One region of the Fictibacillus sp. B-59209 genome, then DNA from elsewhere that is predicted to be linked to it. Evidence: riboswitches for the same ligand, from Rfam matches in the RefSeq annotation. Region 1 holds a riboswitch; each other region holds the start of a gene.
The links. A riboswitch is a leader RNA that binds a small molecule or an ion and turns the genes downstream of it on or off. The one in region 1 is predicted to bind thiamine pyrophosphate.
Positions count from the first base shown of each region.

Region 2: it holds a riboswitch for thiamine pyrophosphate, as region 1 does, so the genes downstream of both, thiD (bifunctional hydroxymethylpyrimidine kinase/phosphomethylpyrimidine kinase) here and thiC (phosphomethylpyrimidine synthase ThiC) in region 1, are expected to answer to the same signal.
Region 3: it holds a riboswitch for thiamine pyrophosphate, as region 1 does, so the genes downstream of both, thiT (energy-coupled thiamine transporter ThiT) here and thiC (phosphomethylpyrimidine synthase ThiC) in region 1, are expected to answer to the same signal.

Region 1 is NZ_JARMMC010000020.1:12,182-20,405, forward strand. It holds gene P4361_RS16440 (SDR family NAD(P)-dependent oxidoreductase) at 1-728, opposite strand, end outside; gene P4361_RS16445 (sugar phosphate isomerase/epimerase family protein) at 1,090-1,845, opposite strand; gene P4361_RS16450 (hypothetical protein) at 2,003-2,380, opposite strand; gene P4361_RS16455 (hypothetical protein) at 2,445-2,669, opposite strand; gene thiC (phosphomethylpyrimidine synthase ThiC) at 2,666-4,435, opposite strand; TPP riboswitch at 4,556-4,667, opposite strand; gene P4361_RS16465 (glycosyltransferase) at 4,875-6,230, shown strand; gene P4361_RS16470 (hypothetical protein) at 6,380-6,520, shown strand; gene P4361_RS16475 (DinB family protein) at 6,633-7,103, opposite strand; gene P4361_RS16480 (sterol desaturase family protein) at 7,191-7,808, opposite strand; gene P4361_RS23275 (hypothetical protein) at 7,813-7,908, opposite strand; gene P4361_RS23280 (hypothetical protein) at 7,955-8,107, opposite strand; gene P4361_RS16485 (SDR family oxidoreductase) at 8,172-8,224, opposite strand, start outside.
Region 2 is NZ_JARMMC010000008.1:339,106-351,189, forward strand. It holds gene P4361_RS07100 (spore germination protein) at 1-48, shown strand, start outside; gene P4361_RS07105 (Ger(x)C family spore germination protein) at 45-1,262, shown strand; gene P4361_RS07110 (hypothetical protein) at 1,237-1,410, shown strand; gene P4361_RS07115 (endospore germination permease) at 1,413-2,507, shown strand; gene P4361_RS07120 (YecA family protein) at 2,539-3,495, opposite strand; gene P4361_RS07125 (DUF4349 domain-containing protein) at 3,647-4,480, shown strand; gene P4361_RS07130 (IDEAL domain-containing protein) at 4,530-4,760, opposite strand; gene P4361_RS07135 (hypothetical protein) at 4,879-5,130, opposite strand; TPP riboswitch at 5,285-5,390, shown strand; gene thiD (bifunctional hydroxymethylpyrimidine kinase/phosphomethylpyrimidine kinase) at 5,532-6,338, shown strand; gene thiM (hydroxyethylthiazole kinase) at 6,335-7,132, shown strand; gene thiE (thiamine phosphate synthase) at 7,145-7,813, shown strand; gene P4361_RS07155 (hypothetical protein) at 7,883-8,125, shown strand; gene P4361_RS07160 (ArsR/SmtB family transcription factor) at 8,242-8,844, shown strand; gene P4361_RS07165 (hypothetical protein) at 8,841-9,092, shown strand; gene clpP (ATP-dependent Clp endopeptidase proteolytic subunit ClpP) at 9,117-9,698, shown strand; gene P4361_RS07175 (MDR family MFS transporter) at 9,824-11,350, shown strand; gene P4361_RS07180 (MFS transporter) at 11,464-12,084, shown strand, end outside.
Region 3 is NZ_JARMMC010000018.1:260,798-272,881, forward strand. It holds gene sdaAB (L-serine ammonia-lyase, iron-sulfur-dependent subunit beta) at 1-58, opposite strand, end outside; gene P4361_RS14140 (DAK2 domain-containing protein) at 152-1,828, opposite strand; gene P4361_RS14145 (Asp23/Gls24 family envelope stress response protein) at 1,844-2,206, opposite strand; gene rpmB (50S ribosomal protein L28) at 2,438-2,626, shown strand; gene spoVM (stage V sporulation protein SpoVM) at 2,720-2,800, opposite strand; gene P4361_RS14160 (thiamine diphosphokinase) at 2,898-3,539, opposite strand; gene thiT (energy-coupled thiamine transporter ThiT) at 3,536-4,108, opposite strand; TPP riboswitch at 4,181-4,288, opposite strand; gene rpe (ribulose-phosphate 3-epimerase) at 4,312-4,959, opposite strand; gene rsgA (ribosome small subunit-dependent GTPase A) at 4,961-5,854, opposite strand; gene pknB (Stk1 family PASTA domain-containing Ser/Thr kinase) at 5,844-7,838, opposite strand; gene P4361_RS14185 (Stp1/IreP family PP2C-type Ser/Thr phosphatase) at 7,839-8,603, opposite strand; gene rlmN (23S rRNA (adenine(2503)-C(2))-methyltransferase RlmN) at 8,610-9,695, opposite strand; gene rsmB (16S rRNA (cytosine(967)-C(5))-methyltransferase RsmB) at 9,689-11,062, opposite strand; gene fmt (methionyl-tRNA formyltransferase) at 11,059-11,994, opposite strand; gene def (peptide deformylase) at 12,004-12,084, opposite strand, start outside.

The DNA of each region.
Region 1 (8,224 bases):
TCAGACGCCAAAAACAAAACGAGATCGGCGACTTGTTCAGGTTCCCCAGGCTTATGTTCAAGGGGCTGGTTTCCTTCTGGATAATTAACCGGAATCGTAATCTCCTTTACCGCTTCGGTTGCATCTGTATTTTCTCCGATGTTGGTATTAATGGCACCAGGACAAATCGCATTCACTCTTATCTTATACCGGGCAAGCTCGAGAGCAGCCATTTTCATAAAAGCAACCTGTGCTGCTTTCGATGAACTGTATGCCGCCATCCCGAATCCGTGAAACTTACGGTTTCCATTAATGGAACTCGTGATCACAATGTTTCCTCCCGCTTTTTTCATATAGGGAATAGCATGCTTAACGGCTAAAAAGGTGCCGTTTAAATTGGTGGATATGGTGGTGTTCCATTCTTCAATCGACAAATTTTCTATAGGAGCAAGAGTCCCGTTAATCCCTGCGTTGGCAAATAGAACATCCAGCCTCCCCCACTTCTGTACCGCTTGCTCTATTCCTCGCTGCACCTCGTGAGAGTTGGAAACATCGATTTCCGCAGCCATCGCCTCCCCTCCTGAATCCTTAATTTCCTCTGCCACTTCTTCTGCTCGTTCTTCTTTTACATCCATCACACAAACCCTTATGCCTTCCTTCGCAAAGGCCAGGGCTGCTGCTCGTCCAATTCCTGAACCGCCGCCTGTAACAATGGCCACTTTTCCTTCTTCTTTCTTATAGATACTCATCATCTACCTCCTCTTTTTCATAGGCTGTTTTCGTAACCTTTGTTGCTCTTGAGAGTGGCTGATTTCCGTTCCAGGATGCTCGCTTTCCGCGGGGCGTGCGGTGAGCCCCACGGCGCAAGCACCTTTGGGTCTCACCTGTCCCGCTGCTCCCGCAGGAGTCTCGCACCTTGCACTCCAATCAACTTAGCAATGAAGGTTCTTTACAAAAATGTTCCCAAAGCAACAATTTTTTAGAAAAGAGCCTTTTCATATTAAATACCCACTTATTTCGGTTTTGCCCGTTAATAATAAAAAGCAGAATCCTTTCCAGCTGCTAAGGCTGAGCAACTCGTTGGAGCCTGCTTTTTATCAAAAAAGTTTTCTAACTTAGTAGTTCTTCAAGAACCCTGGCATTTTCTTTTGCAGTAGTGACAAGGTCTTTTTCAAAATGCTCCTGTTCCACAATGTACCATGATACATTCAGATCATTGCCCTTTTTGACAATAGACTGTAAATCCAACTCTCCGTTTCCTAAAATCGTGCTTTGTTTTTCGGTCCCTTTTACAGCCATGTCCTTCATATGCAAAGTAACAAGACGTTCGCCAAGCCTTTCCATAAACTCAGCTGGGTCATAGCCTGAATAGGCTGCCCAATAGCAATCCAATTCAAAGGAAACGAGTGAGGGATCGGTCTCATTCAATAAAATATCGTAACCCGAAGCACCCCCATGATCAACAAACTCAAAATCATGATTGTGATACCCTAATTTCAACCCTTCGCGATTCAATAAATACCCTGCATTATTTAAAATCTCAGCTGCTCGTTTATAATCTTCTATATTCTTTCGATTTTCTTCCGTTAGATATGCCAGGATTAATAAGTCGTTTCCGAGTAACTGATTGTATTCAATCTGGCGTTTGAGTGCATCTCCCTCAAGCTGATCGAGGCCGATGTGGCTGCCTGCCGGTTTTAAATCATACTCATCCAGTGCCTGCTTTAAAACCTTTGCTGAAGTGTCATAATAACCGGCAAACTGTGCACCATTATACCCCCACGATGAAACTTCTTTTAGTGTGCCAATGAAATCTTTTTCACAAAGCTCTCTTATCGTGTAAAGCTGCAACCCTCTTTTATGCATTTCTAATTCCTCCTTTATTAAAAGTCTTTCACGAAACGATTCGAGATTATCTTAATAAATATTATTGCTTCATACAATATTTTTTGAAATATTCTTAAAATATAACACGCTACACAGTAAAAAAACCGTCTGCCTTTTGGCAGACGGGAATCTCACTCTAATTATGATATTGTTTGATGTCTAACGGAATGGCCAAGCGTTCTTTGGCCTTTGCATCATAGGAACGGTAATGGGAGATCACCTGATTATTTTCATCTACTCTGCATTCTAAAACCTTATGCTCATTTCCTTCTTTTGTTTCCAGAAGAAGATCAACGTTCCCCAGATGCAATGAATAAGTGTAATACGTAAGTCCGAGAAAATCGCTTCTCTCTTTATGGGTCTCAGGATGAAGCATGATGAAGGTCGCCAGGTCAGTAACCGACATCGCCGGCTCGTTCTTGATTTTTCCGAGGATCGCCCTGAATCCATCAGAAGCTTGCCCCACTCTTTGCTCAGTCCAGTTTAATGTAGTCTGCAGCCAATTTGTACCCAATATAAATCCCTCCCTGAATCTTCCTTTTCCATTATCATTGCCAAAGAGCGGTGTTTTCTATGCTTTATTTGGGTGCCAGGCACCGTTTATGCGCATAAATGGTGTCAGGCACCACTGCTCTTTCTTCAGGGAACCTGTACAGGATTTTTTCTGTATAGCTGCATCTCATACAGATGCGTTCATCGGAGTCTGAGGTTTCGAGAAATACGTGGCGGCATTTTCTCTGAATCTCCTGCAGCTGCATTTCCAGCAGAGCAATTCTTTCACGAAGGATAGAAATGGTGCTCATGAATAGATATTCGAGCCTTTGTCATGAAATTCCTTGGCTTTTTCCCGCATTCCTTCCTTTACATCTTTTTCCTGACCCGAAAGTTCTTGTGCAGATATATTTCTTAGATCATGTGAAATTCTCATAGAGCAGAATTTCGGTCCGCACATGGAACAAAAATGAGCGGTTTTTGCACCTTGTGCAGGGAGGGTTTCATCGTGGTAACCCCTTGCCTTCTCAGGATCCAATGATAGATTAAACTGATCTTCCCATCTGAATTCAAATCTAGCTTTTGAGAGAGCATTATCCCTCTTCAATGCTCCTGGATGGCCTTTTGCCAAATCTGCTGCATGGGCAGCGATCTTATAAGCGATCACTCCCTCCCTGACATCATCCTTGTTCGGCAGCCCCAAATGTTCCTTCGGCGTCACATAGCAAAGCATAGCCGTTCCGAACCATCCGATCATAGCAGCCCCAATTGCAGAAGTGATGTGGTCGTACCCAGGCGCAATGTCTGTCGTCAGAGGCCCTAGTGTATAGAAGGGCGCCTCATGGCAGATCTCCATTTGCTTATCTACGTTCTCCTTGATCTGATGCATCGGCACATGCCCCGGTCCTTCAATCATGACCTGCACATCATGTTTCCAGGCGATCTTTGTGAGCTCTCCCAACGTTTCCAGTTCTGCAAACTGTGCTTCGTCATTGGCGTCCGCAATCGAGCCAGGCCGTAATCCATCACCCAATGAGACGGAGATGTCATACGCTTTACAGATTTCGCAGATGTCCTCGAAATGAGTATATAAAAAGTTTTCCTGATGGTAAGCGAGACACCATTGCGCCATGATAGATCCGCCCCGTGAAACGATGCCCGTGACCCGATTGATCGTTAATGGCACGTACCGCAGCAACACACCGGCATGAATCGTAAAATAATCGACTCCCTGCTCGGCTTGTTCGATGAGTGTATCACGGTAGACTTCCCAGGATAAATCCTCCGCTATCCCGTTCACTTTCTCAAGCGCCTGATAGATCGGAACGGTGCCCACAGGGACCGGAGAGTTTCTGATGATCCACTCTCTGGTCGTATGGATGTCTTTTCCTGTAGACAGATCCATGATCGTATCCGCTCCCCAGTAGGTAGCCCATGTCATTTTTTCAACCTCTTCCTCAATAGACGAAGTCACAGCAGAGTTTCCGATGTTCGCGTTGATCTTCACATGAAAGTTCTTTCCGATAATCATCGGTTCCAGTTCCAGGTGATTGATGTTGGCAGGGATGATGGCCCTCCCACTCGCCACTTCGCTTCGAACAAAATCGGCCTCAAGCCCCTCCCGGATCGCAATGAATTCCATTTCAGGCGTGATGATCCCTTTTTTCGCATAATGCATCTGAGTAACATTTCCGCCACCTTTTGCCCGCATCGGCTTAAATGGGCGAACCGGAAACACATGACCCGCATGAGACTGCTGTCTGTAGCCGTTGTCCTCCGGTTTAATTCCGCGCCCATCGTATTGCTCTGTATCGTTCCTGTCTCTCACCCAATTTTCCCTCAGCAAAGGCAGTCCTTTTTCAACATCTGCAGCATAATTCAAATCTGTATAAGGTCCGCTCGTATCATAAAGGACGACGGGCGGGTTCTTCTCATCTCTTCCTGCTGTCTGTGTATCCGCCAGACTGATCCTTCTCATTGGCACCCGGATGTCGGGACGGGATCCGGTCTTATACACTTTGGTGCTGTTTGGAAATTGTGATTTTAATGAGACCTTGCTTTCGTTCTGTACGTTCATGCAACTTCCTCCTCGTTTTTTCAAAAATTGAGTCCAAAGTTACACACAGCATAAAAAAATCGGGTTCTAGTAAGAAGAACCCGATAGGATAGACAAAGAAAAATATACGATATGTATATATGACTTCGACTCCTACTTCCCTACGCTGGTATAACCCAGATCAGGTTCAAAGGGTCAAAGAGCTTATTCTCTCTTCTCTCAGCCCGACTGACGGGCTCCCCTAGCAGAAAACGTATTCTGTTTTCAACGTAATCATAGCTTCTCTGCTTTTCATGCACAATCCGTCTTTTGGCACAGGTATTTATTCACTGTAGTCGTTTAGCCGCCAAAATATGTATAGGCTTTCAATTGACAGAAAAGTCCAACTTGTTTGTTTGCCATTGAAAAGGTGTTTTGGTCATGATTTACTTTAACGAAGCATAAAAGGAGGTCAATCATAGTGGAATATGCAGTACTTTTTTTCTTCTTTCTTTCTATCGCTTTTCCAATCATTCATTCCTTTAACTGCCTTCCCTTATTTCAAAAAAGAAAAAAACGGTATCTGCCAAAACCGATTTTTGAAAAAAGTGTCAGTATACTAATTCCTTGTTACAATGAGGAGAAAATCATTGCAACATCCGTTGAAAACATGAAAACATTAACCTATTCTTCGTTAGATATCATTTATATTAATGACGGTTCAACTGACGCTACACTTGGAAAACTTAATGAGCTATTACAACTAAAAGAAAGCTCAAAACTCCCGCTCAACCAGCTAAAACATAAGAAAGTGATCGAATTTTACAAGTCCGAGCTCTATCCCAATATTTATGTGCTTGATAAAGTGAACGGCGGAAAGGCCGATGCGCTCAATGCAGGCATTGAGTATTCTAGCAATGAACTTGTTGTAACTCTTGATGCAGACACCATCATGACAGACCATTCCCTGCCGGCCATCAATGAAACTTTCGAAGAGCAAAATGTGGTCGCTGCTGGCGGCATGGTTCATGTGCTTCAGACAAAAACGAAGAATCCATTCTCAGGGCTGACATTACGTGGGACGAACCTGCTGATTCGAGCACAGGCGCTTGATTTCCTCCGGGCCTTCTACATTACGAAGGTCTCCCATGCAAGGTTTGGAGCGCTCTCAATCATTTCAGGTGCATTTGGTATTTTCAGAAAGCAGGTGCTGCTCAACGTCGGCGGCTATCGGACGACGATTGGAGAAGACATCGATATCACTCTAAAGATTCAGCGCCACATTTCTGGTGATAAGAACAAAAAGGTTACTTTCATACCTGATGCCGTATGCTATACCGAGCTTCCTGAAAACCTATGGGATCTGTTCAAACAGCGGGTCCGCTGGCAAAAAGCATTCATTGACTGTGTCATTCATTTCAGATCATTCCTTGGAAAAAATCTGTTTACGAGCTCTGTTTCCTTTTTCTATATTTTTGAAGCTTTTATTTCCGGTACACTCGCGGTTTATTTTATGACCAGTATCTTTGTCGTTGACGGATTCGCCCTGCACTCGTCCGTTCTTGAATATGTACTCATCTATGTTTTGTACATCTTTATTTTCGGCCTTGTATACGATATGGTGGCCATCGGAATGGGAGAATATCATGGCTACGCTTTTCAGGAAAAAGACACATACCCCCTTTTAGCAACTATTCTTTTTGATATCTTTATTTTCAGGATAGTGACAATGGTATGTGTTGCTTATGGAAGCATCGCCTATTTCTTCAATCGGGACTGGAATAAAGTATCTAGAACAGGCCGTGAATACCAGGCAGACTCCCGCCCTGCCGCATAAACACGCTTTATCCCAAATGTGGTTTTCTTGAAAGATTTGTGAACGAGGCAAAAAAATTAGCACATATTAGTTTATTTTGACTGATAAAGAGGAATAAAGTATCAGGAAGAATTGTTCCATATTCTAAACGTGCAGGGCAGGGTTAACTTATGCTAAAAAAAACAGAGGTTATGCTGTTCATGAAGGAAATCGCCATGCTTACGGATGAATATTTACGTTGCAGAGACCGATTTCTGAAAGAACAGATAAAAAATGATATCGATTTTCTGCATTCAGTGATTCATTCATAATTTCATTTGTTCATGATGAACACTGTTTCGTTCTTTACTTTTCACTTGTGTCTGTGTTTGAAATTCCACCCATAAAAAACCCAGAGAGCCGTTTTTTGCTCTCTGGGTTTTCTTAGTTTTTAACGACCGTGCGTTCAATAAGAAGTTTGATAGCGTGCAGCTGTCCCAAATGATTGGATTCATGAAAAACAGCCATGTTTGCTAGTTCACGGAACGTTTCCAGACCAAGGAACGGCTTTTTCAATTTTTCATCCAGTGCTTCTTCCGGGATGTCTTTAATTCGTACGAGCTGATCCTGCAGCTGAGTGACCAGTTCTTCAACGGATGGAACATTTCCCTTCCAGTCTGCCGGCTTTGTTCCTTTGCCAAACAATTCTACATAGTTTTCGGGCAGATGAGCTGACTTTTTCGGAAAACCGAAAAGAAACTGCTCAGTTACGGTTAAGACATGTCCGATGTGCCAGTGGATGGTATTGTTGAATCCTTCCGGCTGAACATCAGCCATTTCAGCGGGAACTGCGCTGGCATTTTTCAGAAAAAATCCTCTTGTCATTTCAAACTGCTTGTAAAGGTACTGATTCATTATGATCATCTCCTCGAATATCTTTATCTTCTTTTCTACTGTAACAAAAAATCCACTAAAAAAGCAGATTTAAAAGATCTGGCTCAATTACGCTCTTTTTTCAAGATCCCTTGCTGTTTGACTCATTTCTACCCTTTTCTCATCCTTCAACGTACCAAATAGTACATCCACAAATGGAGTGGACACTCCATACCAGTAGTTTTCATTTTTATAATGATGAAGCGTATGTGTCTTTTTCAGCCACTTGCCGAATCTGGAGTTAGGTTTGATCGGCCGGTGCGCGACATAGTGCTTCCATTCATAAACGAGGAGCATACAGACGAGTCCGACCGCAAATGGCAAGCTGATTAAAATGGAGCCCGTTATAAAATAAAATAGGGCCGAAAGCACAAACAGACTGGGAATGCTGTACCAGATTGGCAGAAAAAGGAGTTTCAGGTCATCTGGAAACTTATGATGATCATAATGTAACCGCTTTAAAAATTTAAGAAACAGAGGATTTTTAGGTGCTTTTAAATGAAATAAAAAGCGATGAGTGAAATATTCACTGAACATAAAGGCAACAAGCCCCAGAAGAAAGCAGAGAACCGCCAGCCAACTAATACCGGACGCCACTACAAAGACAGCCATTCCTAACATAATCAATGACATGACCAAAATGTCTAAATGCAGGAAAAAGTCCTGATACAATCCCTTACTCTTCATCATTTCACCCTCCTGTTTTCCACAATCGCAAACTGTCCTCCATCATTTGCTTCGTAAGGCTCCCTGCGGCATCTGCATCTCTTTTTAAAAATGTATTCAATAGTTCATTATAAAATTTTCTTGAAGCGGAACGATGGAGCGGATTTTCAAAAAAAAGATTTTGCCAGACGCAGATAAACCTCTTTAAAACTATTAATGATCAGGTGATAGATCGGATTGTGTGATAAGCCCGCAAGCTTCTGCTGAAGGTTCCAGTCAAAAGCAGCATATTCCTGGGCATTGTCCTTCAGCTCATCCATATTTTATTTTATAACTAAAAAAGCCAGCCATGCCGGCCGGCTTTCGCACATTCATAAAAGCATTTTACAGTGATTTTAAAGCATCAGCTACTTGCTGATCACCCTCAAGAATTTCAA
Region 2 (12,084 bases), on a different contig from region 1:
TGGTGGAAACAGACAAAACTCTATAAAAAATGGAAAGCAACCTCATGAAAAGACTAAAAATACTATTGATTATTACAATTGTAGTCACGTTCTGTTTAACTGGATGCAACGGGAGGCGCGAATTGAATGAACTGCTTATCGTTTCTTCCCTTGGAATTGACATAAGCAAAACCGGAAAAACAGAGGTTCATATTCAAGTTTTAAATCCTAACGGGGCAACTGGAAACCAGGGAGGGGCGGTATCAGGAGGGTCAGGAGGTTCTGTCTATACTTATTCTGTGAAGGGTTCTACCATATATGAAGGGATTGAAAAGGCAGGCAGGATACTTCCCCGGTATATGATGTTTTCTCATATTAACAGTGTGGTCATCGGTGAGAAATATGCGAGAAAAAAAGGGTTAAAGCCCCTTTTTGATTTTATGGAACGAAATCATGAGTTCAGAGAAACTGTTCCTATGTTTATAGCAAAGCATTCAACAGCAAAAGAAATCCTGACGATCTACACGCCAATCTTTAAAAATCCTGGTGAGTCGTTGAACAACCGCTTACAATTATCTTCTTTAACTACGGGACTGTCAGAAGGTGTATTGGAAAAAGATGTGGTACGGTGGAGATTTGGTGAACACAGGGATCCCGCCATTCCCGGTATTGAGATATTGGAAAGCTCAAAACAGGCTTCAGACACCTCCAATCTTAATAATATTCGAGCCAACGATAAAACCTTTCTGATTACAGGACTGGCCATATTTGATAAAGACAGGTTGAAGAGCTGGTTAACTGCGGAAGAATCTAAGGGATGGGCGATGATTTCAGGGAGAACGAAGGAGATCTCTGTTTTTACTCAAAAATGCGGGAACAAAAAAGGCCATCTTGCATTGGTAGCCAAGGAAATTAAAACAAGTGTGAAACCTATAGTAAAAGGGAATAACGTTTTTTTTTCCGTAGAAGTTAATGGTAAGGGTTACCTGCAGGAAGTGACATGCAATGTGAGTCTTGGTGACCCTGCAGAATTGGAGATTATTGAGAAGTTTTTGGCGGAAGTGCTGAAAAAGGAAGTGGTGAGCGCAGTGAATAAAGCACAAAAAGAAAAAACAGATGTATTCGGGTTTGGTCAGCTTCTATATGAAGATGATCCTGATTATTGGGAAACGAAGAAGAACGACTGGCCCAAAAACTTTGCAGAAGCCAAAATAAAGGCACGGGTAAATATTAAACTGGAAACGACAGGTGCTAGAATTGAAACCATCAACCAAGAAAAGTAAACGCAAATACCGTTATGTACTGGCTGGTTTCTGGATGTTTACCCTGCTTTACACGTTCAGTTATTTAAAGAATCATGACTTTCTTCACTTAACCCGATGGATCAATAACATGTTTGTACCGATTTACGAAATGTGGTTTGGAGGTTAACGATGAATCACACCTTGAATCGATGGCAGCTATTTCTATTAACAGTCAGCTTCCTGACAGGAAGTTCGTTATTGATGGCGCCCAATCTGACATCCTTTTATTCCAAACAGGATGCATGGCTGTCTATGATTACAGCCATAGCTATTGGGGTCCTGATTAATTCGCTTTGGATTTACCTTTTGTCGCTCTATCAGTATCAATCCATTTTTGACATAGTAGAAACGGTTAGCGGCAAATGGATAGGGAGCATTCTTTCGCTCATCATCGTATATTACTCCCTTCATTTGTGTTCGTATGTCGTCAGAAATGTCAGCAACTTCATGATTTCAAGCGTACTCCCGGATACGAACGCATGGACCTTTCAGGTCATGCTGATTCTTGTTTCTTTGTATTCGTGCTATTATGGGCTGAACAATATTGCACGAGTGAACGAATTCTTAAACCCGATCATGGCGGTTCTCTTTATTGCATCACTTTTATTAACGCTTAACCGGTTTGATATCAGATATTTTAAGCCGGTTATGGAGGAGCCGCTTACGAAAATCTTGCAAGGGGCTTATACGACGACCGGTTTTCCGTTTATTGAGGTCATACTGTTTGGCACCGTTTTTACCTATGTGAAGAAAAAGAAGAAGCTGATGAGAACTTACTTGAATGCGATTGTCGCGTCAGGAATTATACTCCTCATTACCATTATCGTAGCCATAGGCTGTGACGGCTACTACATGGTCAGCCGGACTACATTTCCTACATTTGAACTGATGCGCGCCATTAATATTGTTAAACTTTTGGAGCGGATCGAGATCCTGATTGCCGTTGTTTGGATAGTCGGGATTTTTGCCAAAATCGTAATCTGTTTTCTTGCTGCTATGATGGGACTGCAGCAGGTTGCCAAGCACCATTCTTATGGACCGTTTCTTCTTCCTGCGGGTTTGCTTGTATGGGCAATGAGCAACCATCAACACAGCAATACGATGGAATTTACCGATTTCGTCGCAAAAAACTGGACGCTCTGGTGGTTTACTCTATATATTCTTTTGATTGTGGTGCTGATCATTGGAGTAATCCTTAAAAAAAATAAGAGATCTGAACCATAAAAAGAACCCGCCCATTTGAGCAGGTTCTTTTTTAGTTTAAAGCCGTTTTTAGCTGACGGTATTTTGCAGACAGGCTGGATGCGGATGTGCCATACCGTTTGGCTACTTCAGGTTGTGTGGCAGACTCATTCAGGACGTCCTTGGTCGCCAAATAATGAAGAGCGGCTGCGTAGGGCTGTTCTTTACGGATAATTGGATTTTGTGTCTTGTTCCACACATTCCAAATTCTTTCTGCCTCATTGTAGATCTCCTCTGATGCGTTCTCTTTAAGCAAAGATAGAACTCTATCAGCCGGCTGCGGGACAGCGTCTTCATCAGCTGCTTTCTCTTGTTTCGACAAAAGAACTTGTAGAGCTTTAGGAAAATCATCTTTCAAGGTTATTTTCAAGTCATTCAGCGCATCTAAGCGGTTTTGCAATTCTCCCTGAGGAATCTCTGCAAAATCAATGTAAAATTCGTAATGTTCTCCAGTGTAGATAATAGAACCTGCTAGATTGCTTCCGTCGTGAGGAAGAATCTCAGAATTAAATTCGACCGTGTATTCCTGATCGGTCATCACATCTTGTAATAAAAAGGTATTTCGGTTCACTTTTGAGATCATTTTATAAACAGAAGGGAAACTCTTCTCCCAGTCTGCTATGATATCCAGGATTTCCGGCTGTTCTTTCCCTTTTTGCTCTTTAAGGTAATACGAAATTGGTGATCTGCCGTCCTTCACGTCAGAATGGAACATCAGCCAGCAAACCATCAGATTCGCATACGTTTGTTCTTCATCTCTTCCAATCTTGTATTTTTCTATGTAATTGCGTGTTTGGCTCCCCATTTCTTCATGAAAATGGTCAAAGGCAAACTTAGCTAAGCCTTCCTGATGGCGGCTCACTTCCACAATTTTGTTTAATTGAACGGTTGTGACCGATCGAAAACAGCAATTCTTATATTTTTTCCCGCTGCCGCATGGACACGGTTCGTTTCTTCCTACTTTGTTCATGTTACCCTCCGTACTTCACTGCTCTTGTTGTAAATAAATCACTTTGTAAATACTAGCATATTCGGGTGATATTGCAACTCAAAGCTATAAAATTACCATATATTGTAACGAACAGGTGCTTTGGGTCGTCTATAGATAAAAGGGGGACATGATGATGATAAAAAAGAGAAATCAACAGTTTATGGCCGTATGGGTGCTGATCGTTTTAGTTCTGGCGTCGTGCAGCAGCAAGGATGAAAACATGGCATCAAAGTCGTCTGAAGGGGGAAGCTCTTCCACCAGCATGAAAAGGGAATCCGCTAAAGAAGACAAGCAGCCTGCTGCCGACCAAGGACGAAAAATGATTTACACGAGTGAAATTATAATAAGCGTTCAAAACATTAAGAAGGCCCGGAGTGAAGTGGAACAACTCACAAAAAAAATGGGCGGCTATATCGTTGAAAGTGAATTCTTGTCTGAAGAAGAAGGGCAAAATGGGGGTTACCTGAAAATAAGAATTCCAAAGGAAGATTTTCTTGTTTTCACAAAAAAGGCAGGAGAATTAAGTTCTGGGAGCCCTCATGAAATCATAAATGGACGAGATGTTACAGAGGAATATACTGATTTGGAAGCAAGGCTGAAGGCAAAGCGCATTGTTCGTAACCGTTTGGAAAGCTTCATGAAAAATGCAGTAAAAACAGAGGATCTCCTTGCCATATCAAAAGAACTATCAGGAGTGCAGGAACAAATTGAAAAAATCCAGGGCAGAATAAACTATTTAGAGAATCAAAGCGATTTTTCAACGGTTACGGTCCATTTTGATGTGAAAAATATTGGGACGAAGAACAATAAAGAGCTGAATACCTGGGGAAAGTCAAAGACTTTATTTAAAGAGACGTGGAATAGACTGGTTCATACTATTTCCTATCTTATTATTGCACTCATTGGATTGTCGCCTGTCATTATCCTTTTCGTGGCTATTGGAGGAGCATGGCTTTACTTATGAAGAAAACAGCGTTCAAAAAAAGAAACCAAACCGTAAAAGGTTTGGTTTCTTATCCAAGGAATTTTATATATTCATCTGTCAGTTTCATGAACAGTTTTTCATCACGTTTTTCCAGGGCTTCATCTATTTTTTCTTTATAACGTTTCATCTGATGGGCGTGCAGCGACTCATCAAGGATCATCTGAGCAACCATATTAAAAGCGAACGGGTCATTTTTCTTCTGAAGTTTATATTTCACAAGATCGTTCATGTCTTTATTATACGATGTATTGTCTTTCATGCTCTATTCCTCCTTGAACTTTTTTGCAGAAGCTTGTAGGATTGAAAGCTCATGCGTTAATGGGTTTTTACTAGTATACTTATCAATGGTAATAATAGCAACAGTTTAATCTGAAAATTTAGTTTTTTTCATTTTGCTTCTCAATTTTTAAATCAGCCAGGACTTCATCTATAGAATGGAATTTTTTACTGTCCAGCTGTTCACCGCCTTCCATATCAAATACTTTTAATTCGTAAACATCTTCTGCAGGGTTATATTTGACTTCGACGGGATTGGTGTAATTTCTTGAGAAGGATTCTTCTGTTTGTGAATGACTGTAAACATCTTCTGGATTTTGTTTTAAATTTTGCAGTTTCTCTCTAATATTCATAATTTCTCTCCCTCCAGATTTTCTATCGGGTGTTGTATAAATAATGCCCGTATCCGTTCGTTTTTAAACACAGCAGCCTAACTTTTCGACAAATTTTATCCCTTGTTTGACGCTTTGGCCGCTGTCATATAGGATAGAAATAACATCATACATCGTATACCACTAGGGGAGCTTTGATTTAAAGCTGAGAAAAGAAATGTCTTTGACCCTTTGAACCTGATTCGGTTAATACTGGCGGAGGGAAGTGGCTTAAACTTTTATCAGCATTCATGTTTAAGCCGCCTTCTCTTCAGATGGCGGCTTTTTAGCGGTCGAAGGAGGTCATGTTCAGCTTCAGTGCACAGGGACCTTAACAGAACGGGCCACTTGCGCTCTTCTAGTGGTGAAAGGAGTTCTTCCATATGTTAAAAACACCAAAAGCATTAACAGTTGCAGGATCAGATTCAGGAGGGGGAGCAGGAATCCAGGCCGATTTAAAGACGTTTCAGGAATTGGGAGCCTATGGAATGTCTGTCATCACAGCTGTGACCGCACAGAATACATTAGGTGTTCAGGGGATCCACCCGGTACCTGTTGAGATGATCATGAAGCAGTTAAACAGCATAGAAGAGGATCTTCGTCCTGAAGCTTTAAAAACGGGTATGCTTTTCAGTGCAGAAATTATAGAAGCGGTATCTCATCATATTCGAAAGTATGAATGGAAAAACGTTGTTGTGGATCCTGTAATGATCGCGAAAGGGGGGGCTGACCTTCTGAGAAGGGATGCAGTAGAAGCCCTGAAAAAACAGCTGATTCCTCTAGCCTCGATCCTGACACCGAATATTCCCGAAGCTGAGCAGCTAACTGGAAGAAGCATTTCCACAAAGCAAGACAGGGAGGATGCTGCAAAATTTTTGCATGATTTAGGAGCAGGAATGATCGTGATCAAAGGAGGCCATCTCTCTCATGATAAAGCGCCAGTCGACTTGTTTTATGATGGCGAGAAGATGCATGAGCTGGAAGGAAGAAGGATTGATACACCGCAAACCCATGGAACCGGCTGTACGTTTGCAGCTGCCATTGCTGCTGAACTGGCACTTGGAAAAACCCCGTTTCATGCTGTAAAAACAGCGAAAACTTTTATTCAGGAAGCAATCAGCCACCCGCTTCATATTGGCAGCGGGCATGGGCCGACAAACCATTGGGCATACAGGAGGAATCAGGCATGAACGAACTGAGTGTGCTTTTAGAAGACATTAGAAAGAAAAAACCTCTGATTCATCACATCACTAACCAAGTAACGATGAATTTTTTAGCGAACGGCATCTTGGCAGCTGGAGGAAGCCCGATGATGGCTCATCATTATGAAGAGGCTGAAGAAGCCGTCATGGCAGCTGACGCACTGGTTTTAAATATTGGAACCGTTGAACCTGACTTAGTTAATGCAATGGTTTTGGCTGGAAAAAAAGCGAAGGAACTGGGCATTCCTGTCATTTTGGATCCGGTGGGTGCAGGACTTTCCCAATTAAGGAAGAAAGCCGTTGAAGAGCTGGTAGAAAAGGTTTCTCCCGATGTCATTTGCGGCAATGCTGCAGAGATCTCCTTTTTGTATGGAGGTGACTGGGGTGGCAAAGGGGTTGATGGTGAACTATTAGGAAACGATGATGAGCTTGCTTTGCATGCGGCCAGAAAGCTCGGTTCGGTTATTGTCATTACAGGAAAACAGGATGAAGTGAGTGATGGAAAGGAATGCATAGCGATTAGTGGCGGACATGAAATATTGTCTTACGTGACAGGGACCGGCTGTTATTCAACCTCTCTCATCGGTTTGTTTATGGCCAGATCTCTGGAAACCGGCCTTTCCTGCTGCCTGAGGGCCGCGGGCGCTTTGACGATGCTGGGAATCTGTGCTGAACGCGCTCAAGCCGTTTCGGCAGGACCAGGCTCCTTTCAGACAGCATTATTGGATGAGCTCTATCTATTAAACCCTGAAGACTTGAAAACGGCCGGCAGGTGGAGCTAAGGAGGCTTACAGATGGATTATAATACCCTTAAACAGCAGTTAAAAGTTTATTTTATTATGGGAAGCTTAAACTGCAGAGCTGAACCTGAACAAGTGCTGGAGCAAGCGCTAAAGGGAGGAGCGACGCTTTTTCAATATCGTGAAAAGGGCGAAGGGTGTCTATCACCTGATCAGAAATATGCCTTAGCTCTTAGCTTGCAGAAAATCTGCGGAAAATACCATGTTCCTTTTATTATTAATGATGATATCGATCTCATGATCAGCCTGAATGCCGATGGTCTGCATGTCGGGCAGGAGGATGGAGATCTCAATCAAATCCGCAGCCGCATCCCCGATAAAATTCTTGGCGTTTCGGTTCACAATGTTGAAGAAGCAGAAGATGCATTACGGGCTGGAGCAGATTATTTAGGAGTGGGCCCGATTTTTGATACAAGTACAAAGATGGATACGCGTGATGTTATGGGGTTTTCTGTTTTAAAAGAGCTAAGAGCAGCAGGGATTACAGCACCAATCGTGGGAATAGGCGGCATTTTTAGAGAAAACGCATTTGAAGTAATCGAAGCCGGAGCGGATGGAGTATCTGTCATATCAGCCATCAGCCAGCATGTGGATCCAGAGAAGGCGGCAAGCGGTCTGCTTGAACGGGTAGAGAAGGCATGGAAAGCAAGACCCATTAATTAAATAGGGATATGGCACCGAACAACCGTGTTCTTCGTACTATAAAAGAGTACGCAAGAAAGAGGTGCCACGATGAAAAAGAGAAATAAGATATGGGCGTATTCGGAAATGGTACTGCTGTTCCTCGGCTTTTTGCTGGCTCTATGGAATGGAATGTACATTAACAGTCCGGCCCTGTTATTCGGAATCTTAGCTGCAGTATTTTTGTTTCGTGCCATTGAACGATATTATTTCAAACTTAAAACAGAGTTTTTTTTCAATACAGCTATGGTATTAATCTTTATCCTATTGGCCGTTATGCCGCTATTAAAGTGACAGAAGCACAAGCTTCTGTCACTTTTTTTGATTAAAATTAGAAATGTTTGACAAAGATAAGCCTATCGTAATAAAATGATTTTACGTAAAATAAATTTTTTAAGTGAGGTGAACCAGTGAAAAAGAATGCATCGATTGAAGAGACGTATCTTGTAACGCTGCCTGAACAGGCTGCGGCTTTGCTCCATCCCATTCGTTCCGAGATGCTCAGTGCTCTAAAAGAACCGGCTTCTGCAACAGAAATAGCAAAGCTGCTCAATGAGTCACCGCAGAAGATCAATTACCATCTAAAGGCTTTAGAAAAAGTAGGGCTTGTTTTCAGAGCAGGAACGAGGAATGTGAGGAATTTGGTAGAAGTACTTTATCAAGCAGTGGCAAAAACGTTAATTTTTTCTGACTCTCTTGGCTTGTCACCGGAAACTTCACAGAAATTAAAAGATCAGCATGCGCTGGCCCACGTTCTCACCTTAACTGAAACCATGAAGAAAGATGCGCTGCAGCTCATGGAAAAAGCAGAGGATGAACAAATTCCAAGTGCCATTCTGCAAGCTTCAGTTTCCTTGTCCAATGAGGAGGAACGCAACCAGTTCATTAATGAGTATTTCTCACTGCTTCACCAGCTTGTTGGCAAATATCAGTCTGGAAAAAATGAGCAAGGCGAAGAATATCAGGTGTCTATTGCTGTCTATCCAAAACCGGAAGGAGGAATCGAGGGATGAATGAAGTGAAAAAGCATCCTTCTCTTGCCTGGGAAAAGAGCAAGAAGCAGGCAGATCAAGCCGATAAAGTCATAGCTTTAGTAGAGAAGCGGACTGAAAGGGAAGAGGCAGGGCAAGAAGAAATCAGAACGGAAATTTCGATTGAAAGTGAAGATAATACCCCGGTAAAAGTCATTTATATTACGTCCGGATTCGGAAAAATCGCATCAGAAGGCGCAGCTTCCACACCGATTTGCCAGGCTGCATAACGATTCTATAGGAGGAAGATGAAAATGAATTTAGTCCCAATGGTAGTGGAAACAACTAACCGTGGTGAGCGTTCCTACGATATTTATTCCCGGCTTTTGAAAGACCGTATCATCATCATTGGAAGTGCCATCGATGATAATGTAGCCAATTCTGTTGTGGCTCAGCTCCTGTTTCTCGCAGCGGAAGATCCGGAAAAAGATATTTCCATCTACATCAATTCTCCAGGAGGGTCGGTTACCGCGGGATTGGCGATCTATGACACAATGCAGTTCATCAAGCCTGCTGTTTCAACCATCTGCATAGGAATGGCTGCTTCCATGGGTGCCATTCTGCTGGTCGCGGGGGCAGAAGGCAAACGGTTTGCCCTCCCAAACGCAGAAGTCATGATTCATCAGCCGCTAGGAGGAACACAAGGGCAGGCTGCAGATATGATCATCCATGCCAAGCGAATTATAAAAACGAGAGAAATCTTAAATAAGATCATTTCAGACCGTTCAGGACAGCCGCTTGAGCGTGTCGAAAAAGATACCGACAGAGATTTCTTCATGACGGCAGCACAAGCTCTTGAATACGGGATCATCAATAAAATCATTGAAAAATTATAAGTAGTTTTTTTTGGAGAGGAAGAGCGCTGCCGCTCTTCCTTTTTGATTTTCCGGCAGGATTTAAATTCTAAAAGTCGAAAAGTATATACCTGTCTATTTCATTAACATTTCAAGGAGACAAAAATATGGTTAATCAAAAGAGCAACAAAAATTTTGTTGTTGCAGGCCTGCTGCTCGGAATTCTCATGTCCGCTATGGACAACACAATAGTGGCAACAGCCCTCGGAACAATCGTTGCTGAATTGGGTGAGCTGGACAAGTTCATTTGGGTAACATCCTCGTACATGATTGCGTCAGTGGCAAGTATGCTTATTTTCGGAAAACTTTCTGACATGTATGGAAGGAAAAAATTTTATATTACAGGTCTGGGTCTCTTTATTATCGGATCGGTTCTGTGCGGAATGGCAGACAGTATGACACAGCTTTCCGTTTACCGTGCGATACAGGGAATCGGCGGTGGTGCCCTGATGCCGATTGCCTTTACGATCATTTTTGATATCTTTCCGGTAGAGCAGCGAGGGAAAATGACAGGCCTTTTTGGTGCCGTCTTTGGAATGTCCAGTGTCTTCGGTCCTCTGCTAGGTGCATATTTGACCGACTACTTGGATTGGAGGTGGATTTTCTATGTTAATTTGCCGCTCGGACTGCTTTCGCTTTTCTTTATCTTGAAGTATTATTTTGAATCTCTTGAGCACAGAGAACAAAAAATTGATTATTTAGGAGCGAGCCTGCTCGTAGCTTCGATCGTCAGCTTGATGTTTGCCCTCGAATTCGGAGGAAAAGATTATGAATGGGATTCCGCACTTATCCTATCTTTATTTGCTGCATTTGCCGTTCTCTTTATCCTTTTTATTCTAGTAGAACGACGTGCGGCAGACCCTATCGTTTCTTTGAATCTCTTTAAAAGCAGACTGTTTCTGTCCAGCCAGGGCATCGCCTTTTTCTACGGTTCTGTCTTTATACTAGCTACCATGTACATTCCCATTTACATACAAGGTGTGTTTGGCGGTTCGGCAACAAACGCTGGATTAATTTTAATGCCAATGATGATCGGGGTTGTTGTGGGGAGCCAGACAGGAGGGCGTACCGTCATCAACTCTTCCTATCGAAATGTGATGCTCGTTTCCGGCAGCATTTTCCTGGTGGGTGTTTACTTGCTGAGCACCATGTCAGCCGACACTTCTCGGCTCATGGTCACTCTATATATGGTTCTGACAGGAATTGGAGTAGGGTTTTCCTTCCCTGTTCTAAGTATGGCTTCTGTCCATATGCTTGATCCTCGTCAGAGGGGATCTGCTAACTCACAGAATGCATTCTTCCGCCTGATTGGAATGACTCTCGGTATCACCATCTTCGGTACGATTCAGAATAATCTGCTGACCGATAAATTAAAAGATGCATTGCCTCAGTTCTCTAAGTTTCAAAAGAATATTGATTCGCGGGCTCTCCTTCAGCCGGAGGTCCGTAAACAAATACCGCCTGAAGTCCTCAATAAAATGACGGGAATTCTGGCAGATTCCATTGCAAAAATCTTTCAGTACTCCCTGATCTCTGTGGTCATCGCTCTGCTGTTCATTATCTTTATGGGCAAGGCCCGTGTGAAAGAATCCGACAATGCAGAAAGCGGAAGAAGAAAAGCATCAGAAGAGTAATCTTCTGATGCTTTTTTTGTCTAGCTCCATCGTTCTTCTTTTTATTTGTAAAAATCCGTAAAAGAATGATAATCTTTAACAATATAAACCAATTAGAGAAAGAAGGATATGTCATGGGTGTTGCTTCGTTAAAAAAGGAACCCTCGTCATCAGCAACCATTTACAAGATGCTTTTTGCGATCAGTTTTGTGCATCTGTTAAACGATGCGATGCAGGCGGTTATTCCAGCTATTTTTCCGATCCTAGAGAAGTCTATGAATCTGTCTTTTGCCCAGCTTGGATGGATTGCATTCTCACTGAACATTACCTCTTCCATCATGCAGCCGGTTGTAGGCTGGTATACGGATCGGACCACATCACCATATTTGCTTCCTCTTGGGATGGCATCCAGCTTGATCGGAATGGTTGGCATCGCTTATTCTAATAACTTTACGTACATATTGCTCTCGGTTATCCTGATCGGCCTTGGTTCTGCTGTTTTTCATCCGGAAGGATCACGTGTTGCGTATATGGCAGCCGGGAAGAGGAGAGGATTGGCACAATCGATTTATCAGGTTGGAGGGAATACAGGAAATTCATTGGCGCCTGTCATGACAGCTCTTGTGTTCGTTCCGTTCGGCCAGTTTGGAGCGATATGGTTTACATCAGCAGCAGCCATGGCCATCATCGTCCTGGTTTTTGTGTCTGGATGGTATCGGTCAAGGCTTGTAAACTTTCCGAGAGTGACAAAAAAG
Region 3 (12,084 bases), on a different contig from region 1:
AGCTTGAAGGCCCAATCATGACCGGCCCGATTATATCAAAAACACTTTTGTATTTCATTCATGTCCCTCCGATAAAAATATATAGCTGACATAAAAAATATTCCCTCCATTACTGTATCATAACTCAACAATAATGGAGAGAACATTTTACCTACTCAACTGAGATAATAAAAGGATATAGCGGCTGGCTGCCTTCATGAACTTCCACTTCTACAGAAGGGAAAGATTCCTCGATAAACTGAACTAAACGTTTCGTATCTTCATCCGATGCATCTTCACCGGAAATCAGGGTGATGATTTCAGAATCCTCATCAATCATTTCCTTTACAAGCTCCTGAACCGCTTCATCTTTATTCGGCATGGAAGCTACGATCTTGCCGTTCAAGATCCCCATGAAATCGCCTTTTGAAATCTCGACGCCATCAATGGCAGTATCTCTTACAGCAAATGTAAGCTGTCCGGATTTTACGCTTGAAAGCGCGTCTGTCATCTTCTTTTGATTTTCTTCCAATTCGGCTGAAGGGTTAAACACAAGCAGAGCCGCCATTCCCTGAGGAACGTTTTTAGAGCGTACGACGATTACATCCTGGCCGACGATGGATGCTGCCTGCTCTGCAGCCATAACAATGTTTCCGTTGTTCGGAAGTACGATTACTTTTTCAGCATTCACTTCTTCAATGGCTTTGACGATATCTTCGGTACTAGGGTTCATCGTTTGTCCGCCTTCAATAACGTAACCGGCACCGAGTGAAGTGAACAATTCTTTAATGCCGCTCCCCATCGCTACGGTAACGATGCCATATGCTTTTTTCTCTGGTTTAGCTTCAGGCATCTTAACGGGCACATGTGTCTCAGATTCCAAAATAGCAGTATGCTGCTCACGCATGTTTTCAATTTTAATGTTGATCAGACTACCATGTTTCTGAGCAAGGGTAAGCATGTTGCCCGGCTGTTCCGTATGAATATGAACTTTTACAAGATCATCATCGGCAACAACAAGCAAAGAATCGCCATGCTCGTTTAATTCATTGCGGAATGCTTCCTCACTGAAAGGCGCCTTCTTTAATTTCTCAGGTTCGAATTTCACCATAAACTCTGTACAGTATCCGAAATGGATGTCTTCGGTTTTCATATGAAGCTGTGCTTTATGGTGCTCGGCATTAACCATTTCCTTCATAGAAGGCGATTGCGGAGAAATTTCAGGAAGGTCCTTTCCTTCCAGCGCGGAAAGAAAGCCTTCATAAACCGTCAGAAGGCCTTGTCCGCCTGAATCAACAACGCCTACTTCTTTCAATACCGGAAGCAAGTCAGGTGTTCTGTCCAGGGAAGCTTTGGCTTCCGTTACAACTTCGTACATGACGAAAAGGATATCATCACTTTTTTTGGCCGCCTTAACGGCACGTTTTGCCGCATCTTTAGCCACCGTAAGAATGGTTCCCTCGATTGGCTTCATCACAGCCTTATAGGCTGTTTCTACTCCGTTCTCAAATGCTCTTGCAAAGTCAGCCGAAGTAATGGTTTCTTTTCCTTCGATTGATTTTGAAAAACCACGGAAAAGCTGGGATAATATAACCCCGGAGTTGCCTCTTGCCCCCATGAGCAAGCCTCGGGAAAAAGAGCTCGCGACTTTACTGATATCGGGAATTATGTTGTTTTGAACTTCTTTTGCACCAGAAGTAATCGTAAGGTTCATGTTGGTTCCTGTATCCCCATCTGGCACAGGAAAAACATTAAGGGCATCTACCATTGCTGCGTTTTTTGATAAGTTTGCGGCTCCCAATGCAACCATGGCCGCAAACTTTTTACCGTCTAAAACTGTTAAAGACACGAACTTTCCTCCTAACTAAGGGGTTGTTACCCTTACACCCTGAACAAAAATGTTAACAGAATCTACTGAGAGACCCAGCATTTGATCGAGGGTATATTTCACTTTTGTCTGTACATTATGGGCTACTTCAGAAATCTTTGTTCCGTAGCTTACAATAATATACATGTCAATATGTACTTCATCTTCTTCCTGCCGAACCACAATCCCCCGGGAGAAGTTGTCACGTCCTAAAAGTTCGGTAATACCATCCTTTAACTGCTTCCTGGAAGCCATGCCTACAATTCCGTAGCAATCAATAGCAGCGCCGCCAGCAATAGTAGCGATCACTTCCGTAGAAATGTCAATCTGGCCGTATTTATTCTTCATTTCGATGGACATGATGAATCCCCCTTTAATCAATCAATTATGGCTAAACCTCATTTTACTATAAAATTAAGTTTTATGAAAGGACAACTCCATTTGACAATAGTCACAAAGCTGTGTCAAGCCTTTTTACTTGAAATGCGAAAAATCATTTGTTGCTTTTCTTTAGTGGTCATGCTACTATAGGTTAGTATTTAACATACGACTGATATGATACAGTTTTACTGTTATAAAGGAGGTACAATTATGTCACGCAAATGTTACGTTACTGGTAAAGGACCTAAAACAGGAAACAAGCGTTCCCACGCATTGAACAAATCTAAAAAGAGCTGGGGAGTAAACGTTCAAAAAGTCCGCATCTTGGTTGACGGGAAGCCTAAACGTGTTTATGTTTCTGCACGTGCCCTTAAATCTGGAAAAATTGAACGCGTTTAATCGCTCTTAAGACAACGGCATCCCCGTTGTTTTTTAATTTCCAAAAGAAAAAAGCACCCATCAAGGGTGCTTTTTTCTTTTGGATGGAAGTGATTATCCTTTTTTAAATGAACCTAAAACCGCACGTACAAATCCCCCTAAAAACCTAGGCAGTTTAATGGTGTAAAATTTCATCATACCCCTCCTCCAGGCCCTTTGAAAAATAAGACATTCCCTAATAAATATATTCGCTTTTATAAAAATAGTACCATGCGGCCCGACGCATAAAATATTAATCATGGCTCTTTACCAACATTAATATGCCGCCCGAGAATGAATAAGTACCACTTTTATTTACAAGCTCATTGGAAATGCAGAGAGTAGAACCCATCGGCAAGTATTGATCCTGAAGCGGATATTTGAACCCTTTTAGAGTCAGGCCGGTAACAGGTCCGTTAAATGGAAGGAATGAGACATAAGAGAACTCCGGCTCTTGTTGTATGATATGCGGTCCTGGTGCTGATAAGGCAATCTTATTCTGCCTGTCCCATATTTCAATGTTAATTCCGGCTTCGAGTCCATGAAGGAGCAATTGGATATTGGCCAATTCATGATCCAGGCGCCCGCCCGTAACACCCATTAGCAGGATCTGTTCCGGTTTTTGCTCCAGTGCCCAATCAAGGGCCAGCTCTAGATCGGTTTTATCCTTTTCACTGTCATACTCAAATGAAGGAAGGTTAAATGAAGCCATCCACTCACGCTCACTTCTGTTCACAGAATCGAAATCTCCAAATACACAGCCAGGTATGATTCCTTTTTTCAACAAGTAGAATACGCCGCGGTCAACACCCGCCCAGACTGCCTTTTCGCCGGCAAATAAAGAGAGGTCCGGCTGCCTTTCTTCCGGACCTCCTGCTAAAATGATAATTTTCATGCCGCGTTAACAACTCTTGGATCGGTCCTGTGCAGCAGCCGCGGTGCTGTTTTTGTCAAGAAAATAAAAGCTGCTGCAGTGATCAAAGCAACCGGGATCATGTATGAGGCATTATACACAATGGAGTACAGGACAGGGTTCATGCCTTTTGGGGCGTATGATGCAAAGAATATGACTCCTGATACAACATGGGAGGCCAAACGGAGCAGGCTTCCGAAGGCGATGCCTGCCACAATCGCTGAGATCCTCCTTTTAGATTGGCTTGCCGAACTGACTTTAAACACCCCGGCAAATCCAGCCAATAGGAACGCGAGAGGGTAATCCAGGATCAAACCAGCGGGATTGTATCCTGCAGTTCCATCAACCAGGATTTTAACCATCCCGACAATCAGACCAGTTAATACTCCGCCAGGGACCCCTCTGCGGAATGCCATTAAAAAGATTGGCAGCATCTCCAATGAAACTGAGCCTCCATTTGCCCAAAGCCCTTTAAATTGAACAAAACTAAGTATGATAGCCAACGCTGACATCATCGCCACTTCAGTCAAAAACATAATTTTTTTACTCAAATCAATCTCCTCCTAAACTCATTAAGAAAAGAAAAAAGCAACCGGCATGTGAATGACGGTTGCTTAGCGTTAACAACAGCGACTCCACATTCCTACGCAGGCATGATCCTGCTTCAGGTTCAAAGGGTCGGGAGTGTACTCCCCTCTCAGCCCCTGTATGGGACTCCCCCTGTGGTTACTTTTTTCAATTATTCTCTAATATATTATACACCACGAATGGTACGGATTGCACCCTTTATGTCTTTTTGCCCATAAATGGCTGATCCCGCTACAAGTACGGTAGCTCCAGCTTTCTCACAAAGACGGGCAGTCTCTGCATTCACGCCGCCGTCCACCTCAATTTCAACGTTCAAGCCTTGCTCCTTGATCCTCGCAGATAATACTTCAATCTTTGGAAGCACAGCGTGGATGAAGGATTGTCCACCAAAGCCTGGATTTACAGACATGATGAGTACAAGGTCTATATCAGCCAAAATATGCTGAATGGTTTCAACAGGAGTAGCAGGATTTAATACGACCCCTGCCTTTTTTCCCTGCTCTTTAATTAATTGAATGGTCCGATGAAGGTGCGGACATGCTTCAACATGAACAGTAATGATATCAGCACCTGCTTTTGCAAACTCCGGGATATACCGGTCAGGGTTTTCAATCATTAAATGGACATCAAATGTCAGTTCAGTGAGCGGCCTGATTGCTTTAACGACTAAAGGTCCCATCGTAATATTCGGCACAAAATGCCCATCCATCACATCGATATGGATATAATCAGCACCGTTTTCTTCCACTGCCTTAATTTCTTCACCGAGCTTTGAAAAGTCTGCGGAAAGAATGGAAGGCGCAACTTTTACCATGCTAGTACCTCCGTTTTTGATCCTTGATTTCCTGCAAAAATTCAAGATAATGCTCATAGCGGAACGATGGGATCTCTCCCTCTTCCACTGCTTTTTTTACTGCGCATTTCGGTTCAGAGCTGTGAGTGCAGCCGCGAAACTTGCATTGTGATACCCTCTGTTTCATCTCAGGGAAGTTGTAGGAGAGCTCTTCGGTTTCAATTTCTACAAAGTCCAAGGAGCTGAACCCAGGAGTGTCTGCGATCAAGCCCTCTTCAAAAGGAAGGAGTTCAACATGCCTCGTTGTATGTTTTCCGCGTCCAAGATGATCTGATATGTCATTCGTCTCCAGCATGAGTTCAGGCATCAGCGCATTCAAGAGAGACGACTTCCCTACCCCGGACTGTCCTGCGAAGACGCTCGTTTTTCCTTTAAATATCGGTTTGATGTCATCCATGCCGGCAAGCGACATCGCAGAGGTTGGAATGACCTCATAGCCGAGCTTCTTATAAGCAGCGATGTAATTTTCGATTTCCTTCTGATACTCTGCACTTTCAATCAAATCCATCTTCGTAATGCAGATCACCGGCTGAATGCCATTGTCTTCGATATGAACAAGAAAACGGTCCAGCAGCGAACTTGAAAATTCCGGCCGGACGGCAGAGAAAACGAGAATTGCCTGGTCAACATTTGAAATTGGCGGCCGGTTTAACTCGTTCTTTCTTTCCTTAACATCCATAATGTATCCGTCTGTCGGGTTGGAGGATTCAAATACGACCCAATCTCCGACCACAGGCGTAATTTTCTTTTTACGGAAATTGCCCCGGCCTCTGCATTGAAAGACTTTGTCATTGTATTGTACATAATAGAATCCTGCGACTGATTTAATAATTCTGCCTTCAGTCTTATTGTCCATTGTTCGCTCCTTTGAATTTACCTTCCTTCGCATCTTGATAATTAAATGTTTTTGATGCCTGCTCTTTCCCATTTAAATAAACGGTATAGGAAGCATCATGGTCCGGCGAGACGGTCAAAGGCACCATATACTCTTTCGTCTGGGAAATTTCTTCTTCTACGAAAACAGCATTTTCCTCTTTGGCATCGCTGTAAACAATTCTGACCTGGAATTGTTTATTCTCATCACCCTTTGAAACTTCAACCGTTATTTTATTATTAAATGTGATGTCTTCCTGATTATCAGGCTTTGGTTTGGGCTTCGGTTCTGGTTTCTTGCCCTTTGAAATAACGACATCAACCGTAGAACCTTTTTTGACATTCGTATAAGGTGAAGGTTTTTGCGAGATGACCTTTCCTTCTTCTACGGTATCAGAGTACTCTTTTGTAAAGTTGACTCTAAGCCCTTCCTGCGAGATGTATTTCTCAACATCTTCCCTCGAGGAATTTGACAAGTTCTCAAGCTGAATCGAAGGCGGGCCAGTACTGACACGAAGAATCACCTGTATTTCGCTCGGATTGACTTTTTCCCCTTTATCCGGGCTTTGTGAGACGACCTCACCCTCAGGAGTTTCCTCTGATTCCACCGGTATGGTCTCAATGTTCTTGCTATCGTAGCCTCTTTCGTTTAAGAGGTCTCGTGCAGCATCTTCACCCATTCCGGTAAGATCCAGCATGTCCACTTTCTTAAAGCCTTTAGAAACAAAAAGTGTAACCGTGCTGCCTTCTTTAACCATAGAATGGGGATCAGGATTCTGTTTTATAATTTTCCCCTGTTCCACATCTTCATCGAAGCGCTCTTTCCGCTCGACGTTAAAACCGAGCTTTGCGAGCCGTTCAAACCCGTATTCGTAATCTTTGTGGATAACATTGGGAACAGAAACATCTTTCACTTTAAACCATCCAGGCATGACCACAAAGGCAGCCGCTCCAGCACCTGCGAGCAAAAGCAGTAAAATCAGCAGTACAAGCCACCAACTTTTTTTCTTCTTTTTGGCCGGTGGTTCAGCGGTTTCTTTTAGATTTGAAGCTGGCTTTTCGACTGCTTTGTTCAAGGATACCGGAGGCATGATCCGTGTAGCATCTGCGGCATCATCAAAATTGCTCCACCGCTGCTCATGCAGACGGTGAGGAGAGAGCGCCGTATCCAGGTCGTCCATCATTTCAAGAGCACTGTCATACCGGTACACCGGATTTTTTGTCAGTGCTTTAAGAATAATATTTTCAACACTCTGCGGAATTTCCGGATTGATTTTCCTTGGCTCGGGAACTTCCTCCTGAAGATGCTTGAGGGCTACGGATACCGGTGATTCCCCTGTAAACGGAACCCTGCCTGTCAGCATTTCAAACAGCACAACACCTAGGGAATAGATGTCCGATTTTGCATTGGCCACTCCCCCTCGCGCCTGTTCCGGAGAGAAGTAATGGACCGATCCAAGCACTGAGTTCGTATGGGTAATCGTTGCGGATGTGATGGCGAGAGCGATCCCAAAGTCTGTTACTTTTGCCAATCCATGCTCATCAATTAAGATATTATGGGGCTTGATATCTCTGTGTATGATCCCATGCTCATGAGCTGCAACCATTCCTGAGGCAATCTGCCTGATAATCTGTATGGATTCTTCAACAGACAGGCGGCCGTGGTCCCTGATGTATTGTTTTAACGTTTTCCCTTTTACATACTCCATGACTATGAAGTACACGTTATTTTCCTCTCCCACATCAAATATGCTTACGATGTGAGGATGGGCGAGACTCGTTGCCGCTTCAGCCTCTCTTCTGAATCGTTTGATGAACTCCTCGTCGTCTGAAAACTCTGATCGAAGTATTTTAACCGCAACATCCCGGTCAAGGATTAAGTCCTTGGCACGGTATACGATTGCCATTCCGCCATCACCGATGACTTCAAGCAACTTATAGCGGCCGCTTATACGCTTGCCAATCATTTAACTTACTCCCTTTTCCGGTGTCTGGGGCGTATAATGGACGAGTCCAATCGTGATATTATCCTCTCCTCCGGCCTCATTTGCAAGGTTCACAAGTCGATCAGCTTTATCTTCCAACGAGAGGTTGTCATCATTCAGTATGTTTTCCATCGTTTCGCGGGTTACTTTGTTGGAGAGGCCGTCTGAACATAACAAAACGATATCTCCCTCGCCCCAGGAAATCGTTTGAATATCCACATCAATATGGTCATCCGTTCCAAGGGCCCGCAAAATCACATTCTTTCTAGGGTGATTTTCCGCTTCTGTTTCCGATAGCTGCCCTGACCGCACCAGCTCATTAACGAGGGTATGGTCTTCGGTCTTTTGAATCAGCTTTTTTTCAGAAAAATAATAAACGCGGCTGTCACCGATATGTAAAATCGTTAAATAGGAAGGTGTGCAAAGGGCTCCGACAAGCGTTGTCCCCATCCCGCTGCAGTCAATATTCTTATTTGCATACTGATGCAGATCCAAATTGGTCTGTGTTACGGTTTCTAAAAGCCACTCTTCAGCCTTTACAGGAGTCTCCGAAATTTCTTCTGAAGAAGCGTTCCAGGCTTCCTCAAATGACTGGATTGTTTTGGAACTGGCAACATCTCCGGCTTTATGTCCGCCCATGCCATCCGCAATAAGGGCAAGAAAGTGTTCACCTTTTGTGAACACTCCCCCGCTGTCTTCATTATGCTGACGAACTCTACCAGTATCTGTTTTAAAGGCATACTGCAATTTACGTCACCTCGTCTCTTCCTGACGCTCTTTCGCTCTTAACTGCCCGCAGGCTGCGTCAATATCATGTCCCTGCTCCCTGCGTAGGGTAGCATTGACACCCCGTTTTTTTAGCGTATCTAAAAATTTGAAGATCTGCTTCTTAGGTGTCCGGACATAATCACGTTCCGGTACATAGTTGACAGGAATCAGGTTTACATGGCATTTTACGTTTTTAATCAGATCTGCCAGTTCTTCAGCATGTTCAACCTGATCATTCACACCGCCGAAAAGACCATATTCGAAAGAAATCCGGCGCCCGGTCTTCTTGATGTAATAACGAATTGATTCCATCAGTTCTTCCATTGGATACATGCGGTTGACCGGCATGAGCCTGCTTCTGATTTCAGTATTCGGAGCATGAAGGGATACCGCAAAGTTGATCTGCATTCCTTCATCAGCAAATTTGTAGATGTAAGGCACGATTCCGCTTGTGGAAACCGTAATATGCCTTGCACCGATATTCAGACCTTTGTCGTGGTTTACTACTTTTAGGAACTTGATCAGTCCTTCGTAGTTATCGAAAGGTTCACCAATCCCCATGATGACAATTGAGCTAACTCTTTCTTCAGTGGCATCGAGCGCACGCTGCACTTGAAGCACTTGAGCTACAATCTCGCCGGCATGCAGATTTCTCTTTAACCCGCCGAGCGTTGACGCACAGAATGTACAGCCGAGACGGCAGCCTACCTGTGTTGTCACACATACGCTGTTTCCATATTCATGGCGCATCAGGACTGTTTCGATAGAATAACCGTCCTGGAGTTCAAACAAAAATTTTATCGTACCATCAGAAGATTCCTGACGGGCTAATTCTTTCATCGGCTGAATATGAAAGGTTTCTTGCATCTTATCGCGAAGCCCTTTAGGAAGGTTCGACATTTCTTCATAACTCGTAATTCTTTTTTCGTAAAGCCAATCATAAACCTGGGAAGCACGGAATTTAGGTTCTTTTATATCAGAAAGCCAATTTTCCAGATCTGTCAGCTCAAGCGAAAAAATAGAAGGCATAATTGCCGGGTTCTGCTGTTTTTCACTTAACGGTTTTAACATCGGGTTTCACCACCAGTTGTAGTCTTTTTCTTAAAGCATGCAAGGTAAAAACCATCACTGTTAAAATAATGAGGAAGAATCTGTACCTGTGCTTCACCAGGTTTAAGGTACGGCTGTAATGTTTCAGGAAGCCGTTCGTTAAAAGACTTGTCCCATTCAAAATCAGGATGATGCTTTAAGAAAGCATCTGCAATTTCATCATTTTCCTCTTTATCGACGGTACATGTACTGTAAAGTAAAGTACCGCCGGGTTTTAACAGTTCGGCCACTTTATCGAGGATCTGCATCTGAATCTCGGCTATGCGATGGATATCCTCTTCTTTTTTCGACCATTTGATGTCGGGCTTTTTTCGTATCACTCCGAAACCGCTGCACGGTGCATCTACCAGAATCCTGTCAAACGATGACACAGAAAACTTTTCGCCGGCCTTACGGCTGTCAAGAGCTTCCGTTTTGATATTGGTAAGGCCGAGGCGCTCCGCCTGCTCCTGTATCAATTTCACCTTATGAGGGTGAAGATCCAGGGCCGTTACCTCTCCCGTATTATTTAACAGTTCGGCAATATGGGTCGTTTTTCCTCCAGGAGCTGCACAGGCATCCAGGATTTTTTCGTTTGATGATGGATTAAGCGCCCTTGCAACGAGCATGGAGCTTTCGTCTTGTATTGTAACATATCCTTCCTTAAATGCAGAAGAATGTGAAAGGCTCCCTTTTTTTAATTTAATCGCATCGGGCGAAAGGCCGCCGTTGCTCCCCTCTATGCCTTCATCATGCAGCGATTGCAGCACTTTCTCCCTGCTGGATCTCATGCTGTTGACACGGCCCGTAACCGGGGCAGGCTCCATGTTGGCCGCGCACATCTTTTCAGCATTATCCAAGCCATACTGAGTGATCCATCGCTGGACCAGCCACTCTGGCATGCTGTATTGAAGAGCGAGCCTTTCCTCATCATGGGTCAATTCGGAAAGATCAGCCGTTCCTTCCCTCTGAATTCTTCTCAGCACGCCGTTTACCATGCCGGAGATCCCTTTATGCCCTCGTTTCTTAGCAATTTCCACCGCTTCATTAATGATGGCATGATCCGGAATCTTATCGAGATAGACCATTTGGTAGAGCGACATCCTCAGCAGGACAAGCACCCATTTTTCAAGCTTTTTCAACCCTTTTGCGACAAAAGGCTCCAGCAGATAATCAAGAGTGTTTTTCCGCTGGACAGTCCCGTATACAAGCTCTGTCAGCAATCCGACATCCTTTTGGCTAAGATTGGCCTTCTGTATGGACTGATTCAGCAAAAGATTGCTATAGGCCTGATTTTGTTCAATTTTCAATAAAACTTCAACTGCAGTATTTCTCACGTTTTGTTTCACAGTTCTTCACCCAGCTTTGTACCCGGTTCCAGTTTGGCTCCTTGCAAAAATTGTGAAGCTGCCATGCGTTTTTTTCCGGCCGGCTGCAGATCGGTGATCAATATTCCTGTAGAATCTCCGGTCTTCACCGTCAATCCCTCTTTGCTTGTTTCAAGAACAGTCCCAGGCACTGCATCCGATGGAACAGGCACCTTTTTCCCCCACCATATTTTTAACGTCTGGCCATTCAGTGTGGAAAATGCAACCGGCCAAGGATGAAGTCCTCTTATCTGGTTATAGATGGCTTCACCGCTCATTGTCCAGTCGATCTTCTCTTTTTCCCTAGAGATATTATAGGCATAGGTAACTTTATCATCATCTTGCTTTATCGGGGTCAATTTCCCCTCGATCAGGTCAGGTATTGTCTTGGATAAGAGTTCTGCTCCTGCAATGCTGAGTTTACTGAACATGCTGTCGACATGGTCTTCTTCACCTATTGGGACCACTACCTGTGTCAGAATGTCGCCGGCATCGAGCTTGTCTACCATGTACATGATCGTTACGCCCGTTTCTTTCTTGCCGTCAATGATACTCTGATGGATCGGCGCTCCGCCTCGGTATTCCGGCAGTAGTGAAGCATGAACATTAATACAGCCATATTCCGGTGCTTCTAATATTTCTGAAGGCAAGATTTGTCCGTATGCCGCAGTTACGATCAGATCCGGCTGTAGATCTAAAATTTCCTGAAACTCATTCTTTAGTTTTACAGGCTGCAAGACAGGAATGCCGTGCAATTCGGCTTCTGCTTTCACCGGCGTTGGCTTAATTTCCTTTTTCCTCCCTTGCGGCTTGTCCGGCTGCGTGACGACGGCTGTGACTTCATAGCCGTCGTTAACGAGTCTGCGCAGTACTGGCACAGAAAAATCAGGCGTTCCCATAAATACTATTTTCATTTGTAACTCCTACCTTTCAAACTCTCCCGTTTCATAATACGAACTGACCTTAGAGGTAAATAGAATTCCGTTCAGATGGTCGATCTCATG